DNA from 2 places in the Paenibacillus sp. sg306046 genome. Region 2 is predicted to be linked to the other one. Evidence: predicted binding sites of a transcription regulator. Region 2 holds the regulator's gene; the other holds the start of a gene.
What was found. Region 2 encodes LexA, which represses DNA repair genes until DNA is damaged. Its sites were predicted from a motif close to CGAACATATGTTCG; they were not measured.

Region 1 (4,627 bases), on a different contig from region 2:
CTCTTCTTTGGCTTGCTGTTCGATTTCTTTAATAAGTTGCGCGGTTTCGTGGCGAACTTCCTGCTCCACGTTGCTGAGGATGATCTGCTTCGCGTCATCCATCGTCAGCGCGGAAATTCGCTCCAACTCGGATACTTGATCACGGTAGATCTGATCAATATGCGATTGGGTTTCTTCGATTCGTTTCTCCTTGTTGGCGACCTGCTCTTCTTTTCGTTCAAGGGATTCCAATTTTTTATCCAGCGATTCCTCTTTTTGCAACAATCGTCTTTCTTGTCGTTGAGTTTCATTCCGACGGTCACGAATGTCTTTTTCAGCTTCGGTCCGGAGCTTGTGAATTTCATCTTTGGCTTCAAGAACCGTTTCTTTTTTCAGCGCTTCCGCCTCTTTGCGCGCGTTTTCCACGATTTGCTGGGCGGCTTGTTCAGCACTGGAAATTTTCGCTTCTGCAAGGGACTTGCGGATAAAATAACCAATCCCGAAGCAAATTGCACCAACAACGAGAACGACTAGGACCCAGATGACTGTGGCCATTACCGTAGGCATCAGTTCACCTCCCTCGTTGTTTCTCCAAGGGGTAAGCTTGGGATATTCAGGTTTTTTAATCCATTCAGCTTGCGTTAGTAAAGTAAAAATTGGCGATTTTACTTTGCGAATCGAGTCTTTGGGCTGACAAAGATCGATTCCGTAAATCATGAATGTACAACAACATTTTATAGGTTGTGCAGAAAGCTTGTCAAGCCGTTCACATCGGCATGTTCAATAATCTCCGCAGCAAGCGGCTTGTACGCCTTTTAATCGCCGTCAAATTCGCCTTCCTCGCCATGCTCCGGCCATTCCTCGCCGCCTCCTGCCGCTTGTGGCATTCGAGCCATAACTTGACTGACAACACTGCCTGAATAGCCGCGGCGCTGCAAAAATCCGGCGATTTTCCGCCGCGCCTTCTGCGCATCCTCCTCCCAGGTTTTACGATAACGTTTGCTCGCAAGCTGGTAGGCCGCTTCCGTTTCCGTCCGTTCATCCACCTGCTCCAGTGCCGATGAAATATGCTCCTTCGGGACCCCTTTCTGCTGCAGCTCCTGCTTGATCCAATGCCGCCCTTTTTTTTGCGACTCCGACCGCTGCTTGGCCAGCATCTCGGCAAACATCGCGTCGTTTAAATACCCTTCATTCCGCAACCGTTCAATGGCATGCCCGATGACATCCGCTTCGAACTCCTTCTGCTTGAGTCGTTCGCGAATCTCGTATTCCGAACGCAGTCTGCTGGACAGCAGCCGAATGGCATTCAGATACGCGCGATGCCGCTCCTCTTCAGCCAAAATCCGCGTATACTCCTCAGCTTCAATCTGAACGCCCTTGAGCAAGCGGTACTTGATCATCAAGTCCTCATGAACGGAAAACGCAAACGTATCGTTTAAAAAAACGTTGTAGCGCTGCCTGGCTCTCGGCTGGCGTTCAACCTTCGTAATGATGCCTTCCAGCGTCACCGGCGGCTGTGTTTCCTGCTCATCAAATTCCTTCATCATAACATCGCTTCATCCCTTCGCTCTCCAAATTGCCGTTTGACGGAAACAAAACAAAAGCACCCCTTCCCGAAAGAAAAGGTGCCCGTGCCTGGTACCGCTATTCCAATACTGCCAATTCCGCCTCGTCCTCTTCGATCTCATCGTCCGAATTCGGGCCGGATACCGCAATCAGATTGCTATTTTCACGAATTTTCTTCTCGATCACATCGGCCACATGGACATTTTCCTTAAGGAACTGCTTCGCATTTTCCCGCCCTTGGCCCAGGCGATCATTGTTATACGAATACCAGGCGCCGCTTTTCTGGATAATATCCATCTCGGTTGCGATATCGACCAAGCTGCCTTCGCGCGAGATGCCTTCGCCGTACATGATGTCGATCTCAGCCTGTTTAAACGGCGGAGCGACCTTGTTTTTGACAACTTTAATCCGAGTCCGGTTACCGACCATATCATTGCCTTGCTTGATGGTTTCGATCCGTCTTACATCAAGCCGTACAGAGGAGTAAAACTTCAGGGCGCGTCCGCCTGGCGTCGTCTCAGGATTACCGAACATGACGCCAACCTTCTCACGCAGCTGGTTGATGAAAATCGCGATCGTCTTCGACTTGTTGATCGCTCCGGACAGCTTGCGCAGCGCCTGAGACATCAGACGCGCCTGCAAGCCCACGTGCGAATCCCCCATCTCGCCTTCGATCTCCGCCTTCGGCACAAGCGCCGCTACCGAATCAACGACGATGATGTCAACGGCGCCGCTGCGTACGAGCGCTTCGGCGATTTCAAGCGCCTGCTCGCCCGTATCCGGCTGCGAAAGCAGCAGCTCGTCAATGTTAATGCCAAGCTTGCTTGCGTACAGCGGATCAAGCGCATGCTCGGCGTCGATAAATGCGGCCGTACCTCCCGCCTTCTGCACCTCTGCAATCGCATGCAGCGCGACAGTCGTCTTACCGGACGACTCCGGTCCGTACACCTCGATAATACGTCCGCGCGGAAATCCGCCGATTCCCAGTGCAATATCAAGCGCCAGCGAACCGCTTGGAATGGTCTCTACTTGCATATGGGTGGACTCACCCAGCTTCATAATCGAACCTTTGCCAAACTGCTTCTCGATTTGACGAAGGGCATTTTCCAGAGCTGCTTTACGATCCGTCAAGAGACTCACTTCCTCTTCTTATATTTTCTATGATACTACCATCATACCGCGTTTCGCATCGTTTGCCAAGCTATTTTTCGAACATACATTCGCATCGAAACCCAAACAAAAACCGTAACAAGGGTTCAGGTTGTTACGGTGCTTCCGCATAACGTTATTATACTTGATCTTGCACGCTGCGGCAACTAATCTTTCAGCCGCTTCCAGAGCTGATAGAGCGCGCTTTTGGCTGCTCTCAGCTTGACCATCGGCCGCGTCCCGGAAATTCGCAGCTCCACGCTGACCGCTGACTGTCCCCGGACCGCCAGGCCAACATAGACAAGTCCGACCGGCTTGCCCTCGGCTTCCGCCGGCCCGGCAACTCCGGTCACGGACAAGCCGTAATCCGCTCCGCACAGCTCCATGACGCGCTCGGCCATCGCCTCAGCGGTTTGCGGGCTGACGGCGCCAGGAGCGTCTTCGCCCTCCAGCAGCCCGGCAGGCACCCCAAGCACGCGGCGCTTAATGTCATTTGTATAGGAGATGACGCCGCCTACAAACGCGCCCTGCCCGTTTGGCACGGCTGTCAGCAGATCGGACAGCTGCCCGCCGGTGCAGCTTTCGGCGACAGCGAGCGTCCGCCCTTCCTCGCCCAGCTTGCGCACGATTGCTTCCTCCAGCGAAATGTCCGCCGCCGCATAAATAAATTCACCGACCCGGCGGCGAATTTCCGCTTCCAGCGGCTGCAGCCGCACTGCGGCGGCTTCCGGGTCAGCCGCTCGCGTCGTCAAACGTATCGCTACTTCTCCCTCCTTGGCGTAAGGAGCAATGGTCGGGTCCGTTTGCCCGTCGATCAGGTCGATCAGCCGGCTTTCCAGCAGCGATTCGCCGATGCCGGCGAACTTCAGCATGACCGAATGCAGCGGCAGCAGCTCCCTGGACCGGGACTGCAGCCAAGGCCGCGCCTCGTCGTCAAACATCGGCTTCATTTCGCGCGGCGGACCCGGCAATACGATATAATGCGTCCCGTCCACGGTAAGCGCGCTGCCGACGGCCAGTCCCGTCGTATTCGCCAGCGGATCGCTGCCTTCAAGCATCAAGGCCTGCTTGGCGTTGCTCGCCACCATCTGCGCCCCTCGGCTTGCGAAAAACTCCGTCATGCTGTCCATCGACGGCTGGTGGATCACGAGCGCGCGTCCCAGCACGTCCGCAAGCACATCCTTGGTCAGATCATCCTGCGTCGGGCCCAAACCTCCGGTACAAATAATGACATCCGCACGGCGTTTGGCAATGACCAGCGCATCCTTGATCCGGGCGACATTATCGCCGACCACCGTATGGAAATAAACGCCGATCCCGATTTCGGCCAACGCGCCGGATAAATATTGGGCATTCGTATTTGCAATCTGTCCCATCAGCAGCTCCGTGCCGACGGCAATAATTTCCGCCCTCATCGGGATATCCCCTTCCATCCTATGTATAGCATGACGGCAAACCGCGCCCTTGAGCCCGCTTGACGCGCTGAGGCTGCTATTCGCTGAAATTCAGCACATGTTTGTTTTTGATGAAGTAATCAAAGCCTGAATAAAGCGTAATGACAGCCGCTACCCAGCTCGCCAGCAGATCGAACCGGAAGTCAATGAAGGCAAACGGGAAATTATTGATCAGCAGCGCAATAATAGCCGTAATCTGGACGCCGGTTTTCCACTTGCCCCACTTGCTCGCCGCCATCACGATCCCTTCGAGCAGGGCAATCTGACGCAGCCCCGTCACGGCAAACTCCCGGCTGATAATCACAATGGCGATCCACGCATCCAGCTTGCCCATCTCGACGAGCGAGATGAGCACAGCGGATACAAGCAGCTTGTCCGCCAGCGGATCAAGCAGCTTGCCCAGGTTGGTCACCAGCTTGCGCTTGCGGGCGATATAGCCGTCCAGGCTGTCTGTGCTGGCTGCGATAATAAAAATCAGG
Region 2 (4,627 bases):
TGCCGATCTTATGATTGTATACTGAGGAGGAGATTTTACAGTGACGGATAAACTCTTTACCAAAGAAGATATTTTGCGTATTGCAAAGGAACAGAACGTCCGCTTTATTCGCCTGCAATTCACCGATCTTCTTGGAACGATCAAAAACGTCGAAATTCCGGTCAGCCAGCTGGAAAAGGCGTTGGACAATAAAATGATGTTTGACGGCTCCTCGATTGAAGGCTATGTACGCATTGAGGAATCCGATATGTACCTGTATCCGGATCTGTCTACGTGGGTTATTTTCCCTTGGGTGACGGAAGACCGCGTAGCGCGTCTGATCTGCGATATTTATTTGCCGGACGGGCGTCCGTTTCCTGGCGATCCCCGCGGCATCCTGAAGGCTGCCTTGAAGGAAGCCGAGGAGATGGGATATACCGCGATGAACGTTGGACCTGAACCGGAATTTTTCCTGTTTAAGACCGATGAGAAGGGGAACCCTACGCTGGAGCTGAATGACCAGGGCGGATATTTCGATCTGGCGCCGACCGATCTTGGCGAGAACTGCCGTCGTGAAATCGTGCTGACGCTGGAAGAAATGGGTTTTGAAATTGAAGCGTCCCACCATGAGGTAGCTCCTGGCCAGCATGAAATTGACTTCAAATATGCCGATGCTATCAAAGCTGCCGACCAAATTCAAACGTTTAAGCTTGTTGTTAAAACGGTTGCCCGTCAGCATGGCTTGCATGCGACCTTCATGCCTAAGCCGTTGTTCGGCGTAAACGGTTCCGGGATGCATGCGCACCAGTCGCTGTTCCGCGGCAATGAAAACTCGTTCTACGATGAAAGCGACAAGCTCGGCTTGAGTGCGACGGCCCGTTATTATATGGCTGGCATTTTGCGCCATGCGCGTGCATTCGCTGCGATTACGAACCCTACCGTCAACTCGTACAAGCGTCTCGTACCAGGCTACGAAGCGCCTTGTTACGTAGCTTGGTCGGCAAGCAACCGCAGCCCGATGATCCGCATCCCGGCATCCCGCGGTCTTAGCACACGCGTGGAAGTTCGCAACCCGGACCCGGCAGCCAACCCTTACCTGGCGCTTGCGGTTATGCTGAAGGCCGGCTTGGACGGGATCAAGAACAAAATGCAGCTGCCGCCTCCGACGGACCGCAACATTTATGTGATGTCCGAAGAGGAGCGGGAGGAGCAAGGTATTCCAAGCTTGCCGGTTAACCTGAAGCAGGCGCTTGACGAGTTGCTTCGCGACGATGTCATCTGCGATGCGCTGGGCGATCACGCCTTGGCTCACTTCGTTGAGCTGAAGGAAATCGAATGGGACATCTATCGGACGCAGGTACACGCTTGGGAGAGAGAGCAGTATTTAACGTTGTATTAAAAGCTGACGCAGTAACGGGGGTTCGGGAAACCGGACGCCCGTTTTTTATGTTACGGCACGCGGTTGCTCATTTTTGGACGGACTCGGGTGAATTTTACTTGGGTGCAGACAGGTTGAATGCAGGAGCAGTCAAAGCAAATGAGGAAGGGCGGTGGACACGATGGCGAACGCGATTCTTCGGGTCCAGGCAAGTTTGAGTGAAACCGAGCAGGAGCAAGTCCGGCTGCTTCACGCGCAGGCTGAGCAAGCGGACGGCTTCCAAATTCCCGTGCATCTGGATACCTCCTTCAATAGCAAGCGTGATATGCCCGCTTATTTGCTGATGGAGGAGCAAGGGCAGCTTGCCAGCTTTGTGAGCTTGTTTGCGCCGGGCTTGGATGAAGCGGAATTGTCCGGCTTTACGCGTCCGCAGAGCAGAGTCCGCGGTTATTTCACCGCTTTGGTCGCGCAGGCGGCACATTTATTGGCGCAGCATCAGATCAGGGAGCTGTTGTTTTTGACCGCGCCCGAAGCAACGGCGGCCCATTCCTTCTTGCGGCGGCTGGGAGCAGTCTATGCTTATACGGAATATACGCTTTGTCGCCAAGTTGGATCAATGAGTTCGAACGCGAAAGGGACGGGGCGAATCTCGCTGCGCAGGATCAAGCCAGGTGAAGATTTGCAGCCGTTTGCCCAGCTGTCGAATGCTGTATTTCATACCAGGATAGAGGAAGGATTGGTTCGCTTTGAGAACGGAATCGCTTCTGCCAATCGGGTGGAGTATGCAGCGATGACAGACGGCGAGCTGGCGGGCATTTGCGGCTTGCTGCTAGAAGAAGCTGAAGCTACGATGTATGGCTTCGGCATTCATCCTGCCCGTCAGCGGACTGGGCTGGGAAGGGAGCTGCTTGGTTTAATGGAACAGGAGGCTCGGGCGGCAGGCGCGACATGGCTTGTGCTGGATGTTGACAGCCGCAATGAACCGGCTTGCAGCTTGTACCGCGCCTGCGGGTTTCAAAGTCGTCTGGCGACCGACTATTACCGGGCAAGTGTGGAGGCTGTGCAGGAGCGGCTGGCGCAGGAGCATGATCCAGACATTTTGTGATTGCTCTGCTGCGCTGGGTACGGGATAAGTTTGTTAGTCCCTAGCCGCCTGAAAATTCATGGACAGTTAAAAACCCGTCAGGCTGCATCACCGGAGCATGGTGACAGTCTGACGGGTTTTGTCGTTTGGCGAACGGATGTATAGTGATCGGAAACCAGACGCTCTGTCAACCTGGCTGTTGCGTTTGGCGGAAGCGAGTTAATGAATATTGCGGAATACGCCGATGACTTTGCCGAGAATGGAGACGTTCGTTAACCGCAGCGGGTCCATCGTCGGGTTTTCCGGCTGCAGGCGAATATGGTCTTTTTCTTTGTAGAAGGTTTTGACCGTTGCTTCATCTTCTTCGGTCATGGCAACTACGATATCGCCGTTGTTGGCCGTTTGCTGCTGGCGAACGATGACATAATCGCCGTTATGAATGCCGGCATCAATCATGCTTTCGCCAATAACACTGAGCATAAACACGTTATGCTCGCCGACAAAATGCGTAGGCAGCGGGAAGTAATCCTCGATATTTTCAGTTGCCGTGATCGGAACGCCAGCTGTTACCCGGCCGATCAGCGGGACGCGGGCTACGGCGACAGCAAATGCTCCGTCACCGGATGCGCCGTCCAAAATCTCAATCGCCCGCGGTTTCGTCGGGTCGCGTCGGATCAGACCTTTTTTCTCAAGTCGTTCCAGGTGGCCATGGACAGTGGAGCTAGAGGCAAGTCCGACCGCTTCGCCGATTTCACGGACGGAAGGCGGGTAGCCCTTATCTTTTACTTCTGTTTTGATGAAGTTAAGAATCGCTTGCTGGCGAGAAGAAATTTTGCTCATCGTATCACTCCAATGATAGGGAATCGTTATGTCGAAGTATATCACAGAATAACCGTTCGTACAAACATAAGTTCGAAAAAAACGATTGACGCAAACGTTTGTTCGTGATAATTTAGGATATAGACAGAACGAATGTTTGGGGGGGCTGCGAGATGATTCAAACCATTGCATTTCAAGATACAGGTTATGGCGCCGACAGAAAAAGAGCTTTACGCAGGAGGGCCACGCGGGAGGAGCGTGTTGCTGTCATAACTGCTGCGCTTGGGGTGCTGCTTCTGACGAGCTTCCTGATCACGATGCTGCTTGATCACTCGGACGCCTATGCGGCAGGTCCACAGACGAAAGCACAGATGTCGATCGTTGTAAACAACGGGGACACGCTCTGGAGGATCGCTTCGGCACATAAATCGCCTGATGTGAACATTCAGGTTTATATATATGAAATAAAAAAGTTGAACGGAATGAAGGATTCCTCCTTGCGGTCCGGTCAAAAGCTGCTGCTTCCTTAAAAGCGCGAACGTTCGTGATTTCCGATCTCCTCAAGCCTTCTCTTGACAATACATGCCCGGAATGTCAAAGTATAATTTGAGCTATTCAGGACAAGGAAGGGGCAAGGAGGATCAGTATGCAGGAAGCGGATCACGATGAAACAGTCAAAAGGATTAATGAGCTGGCCCGCAAAGCGAAGGCCGAAGGATTAACCGAGTCAGAACTGGAGGAGCGGAACGAGCTGCGAGCCAAATATATCCAATCGTTCAAATCTTCCTTGCGCAGTCAACTCGACAATATCAAGTTTGTGGATGAGGATGACGAGAAGAAGTAAAGGGCGGGGGTCGGCATGAACTATCGGATTTTGGGGAAAAGCGGTCTTGTTGTGTCTGAGCTTTGTTTAGGTACGATGACGTTTGGTTCTTCAACGAGCGAAAGCGACTCCATCCATATGATAGACCGCTTCCTGGAGCAGGGCGGCAATTTTATTGATACCGCTAACGTGTACGTATCAGGTAAATCGGAGGAGATCGTCGGCAAAGCGATCCGCCATCGCCGTTCTGATATCGTACTGGCGACTAAGGTCAGAATGGCTGTCGGTTCCGGCGTCAATGAACGCGGTCTGTCACGCAAGCATATTTTGGATGGGGTTCATGACAGCCTGAAACGGCTGCAAACCGATTACATTGATTTGTATCAGGTTCATGTCGGGGACCACCTGACACCGATCGAAGAAACGCTGCGCACCTTGGATGATCTGGTTTCCAGCGGCAAGGTACGTTATATCGGCTGTTCGAACTTTCTCGCCTATCAATTGATGAAGGCGTTAGGGATCAGCGATTTTAACCGCTATGCGC

Region 1: a site for LexA is predicted at 2,755-2,768, ahead of recA (recombinase RecA). Genes of this name have one in related genera too.

The regions. Positions count from the first base shown of each region.
Region 1 covers NZ_JCAMRT010000004.1:215,125-219,751, reverse strand. Annotated here, with positions in the region: gene rny (ribonuclease Y) at 1-534, opposite strand, end outside; gene AC6ROY_RS05900 (regulatory protein RecX) at 795-1,526, opposite strand; gene recA (recombinase RecA) at 1,624-2,676, opposite strand; gene AC6ROY_RS05890 (competence/damage-inducible protein A) at 2,862-4,109, opposite strand; gene pgsA (CDP-diacylglycerol--glycerol-3-phosphate 3-phosphatidyltransferase) at 4,186-4,627, opposite strand, start outside.
Region 2 covers NZ_JCAMRT010000020.1:82,959-87,585, forward strand. Annotated here, with positions in the region: gene glnA (type I glutamate--ammonia ligase) at 41-1,378, shown strand; gene AC6ROY_RS19370 (GNAT family N-acetyltransferase) at 1,539-2,462, shown strand; gene lexA (transcriptional repressor LexA) at 2,661-3,281, opposite strand; gene AC6ROY_RS19380 (LysM peptidoglycan-binding domain-containing protein) at 3,434-3,790, shown strand; gene AC6ROY_RS19385 (DUF896 domain-containing protein) at 3,907-4,104, shown strand; gene AC6ROY_RS19390 (aldo/keto reductase) at 4,120-4,627, shown strand, end outside.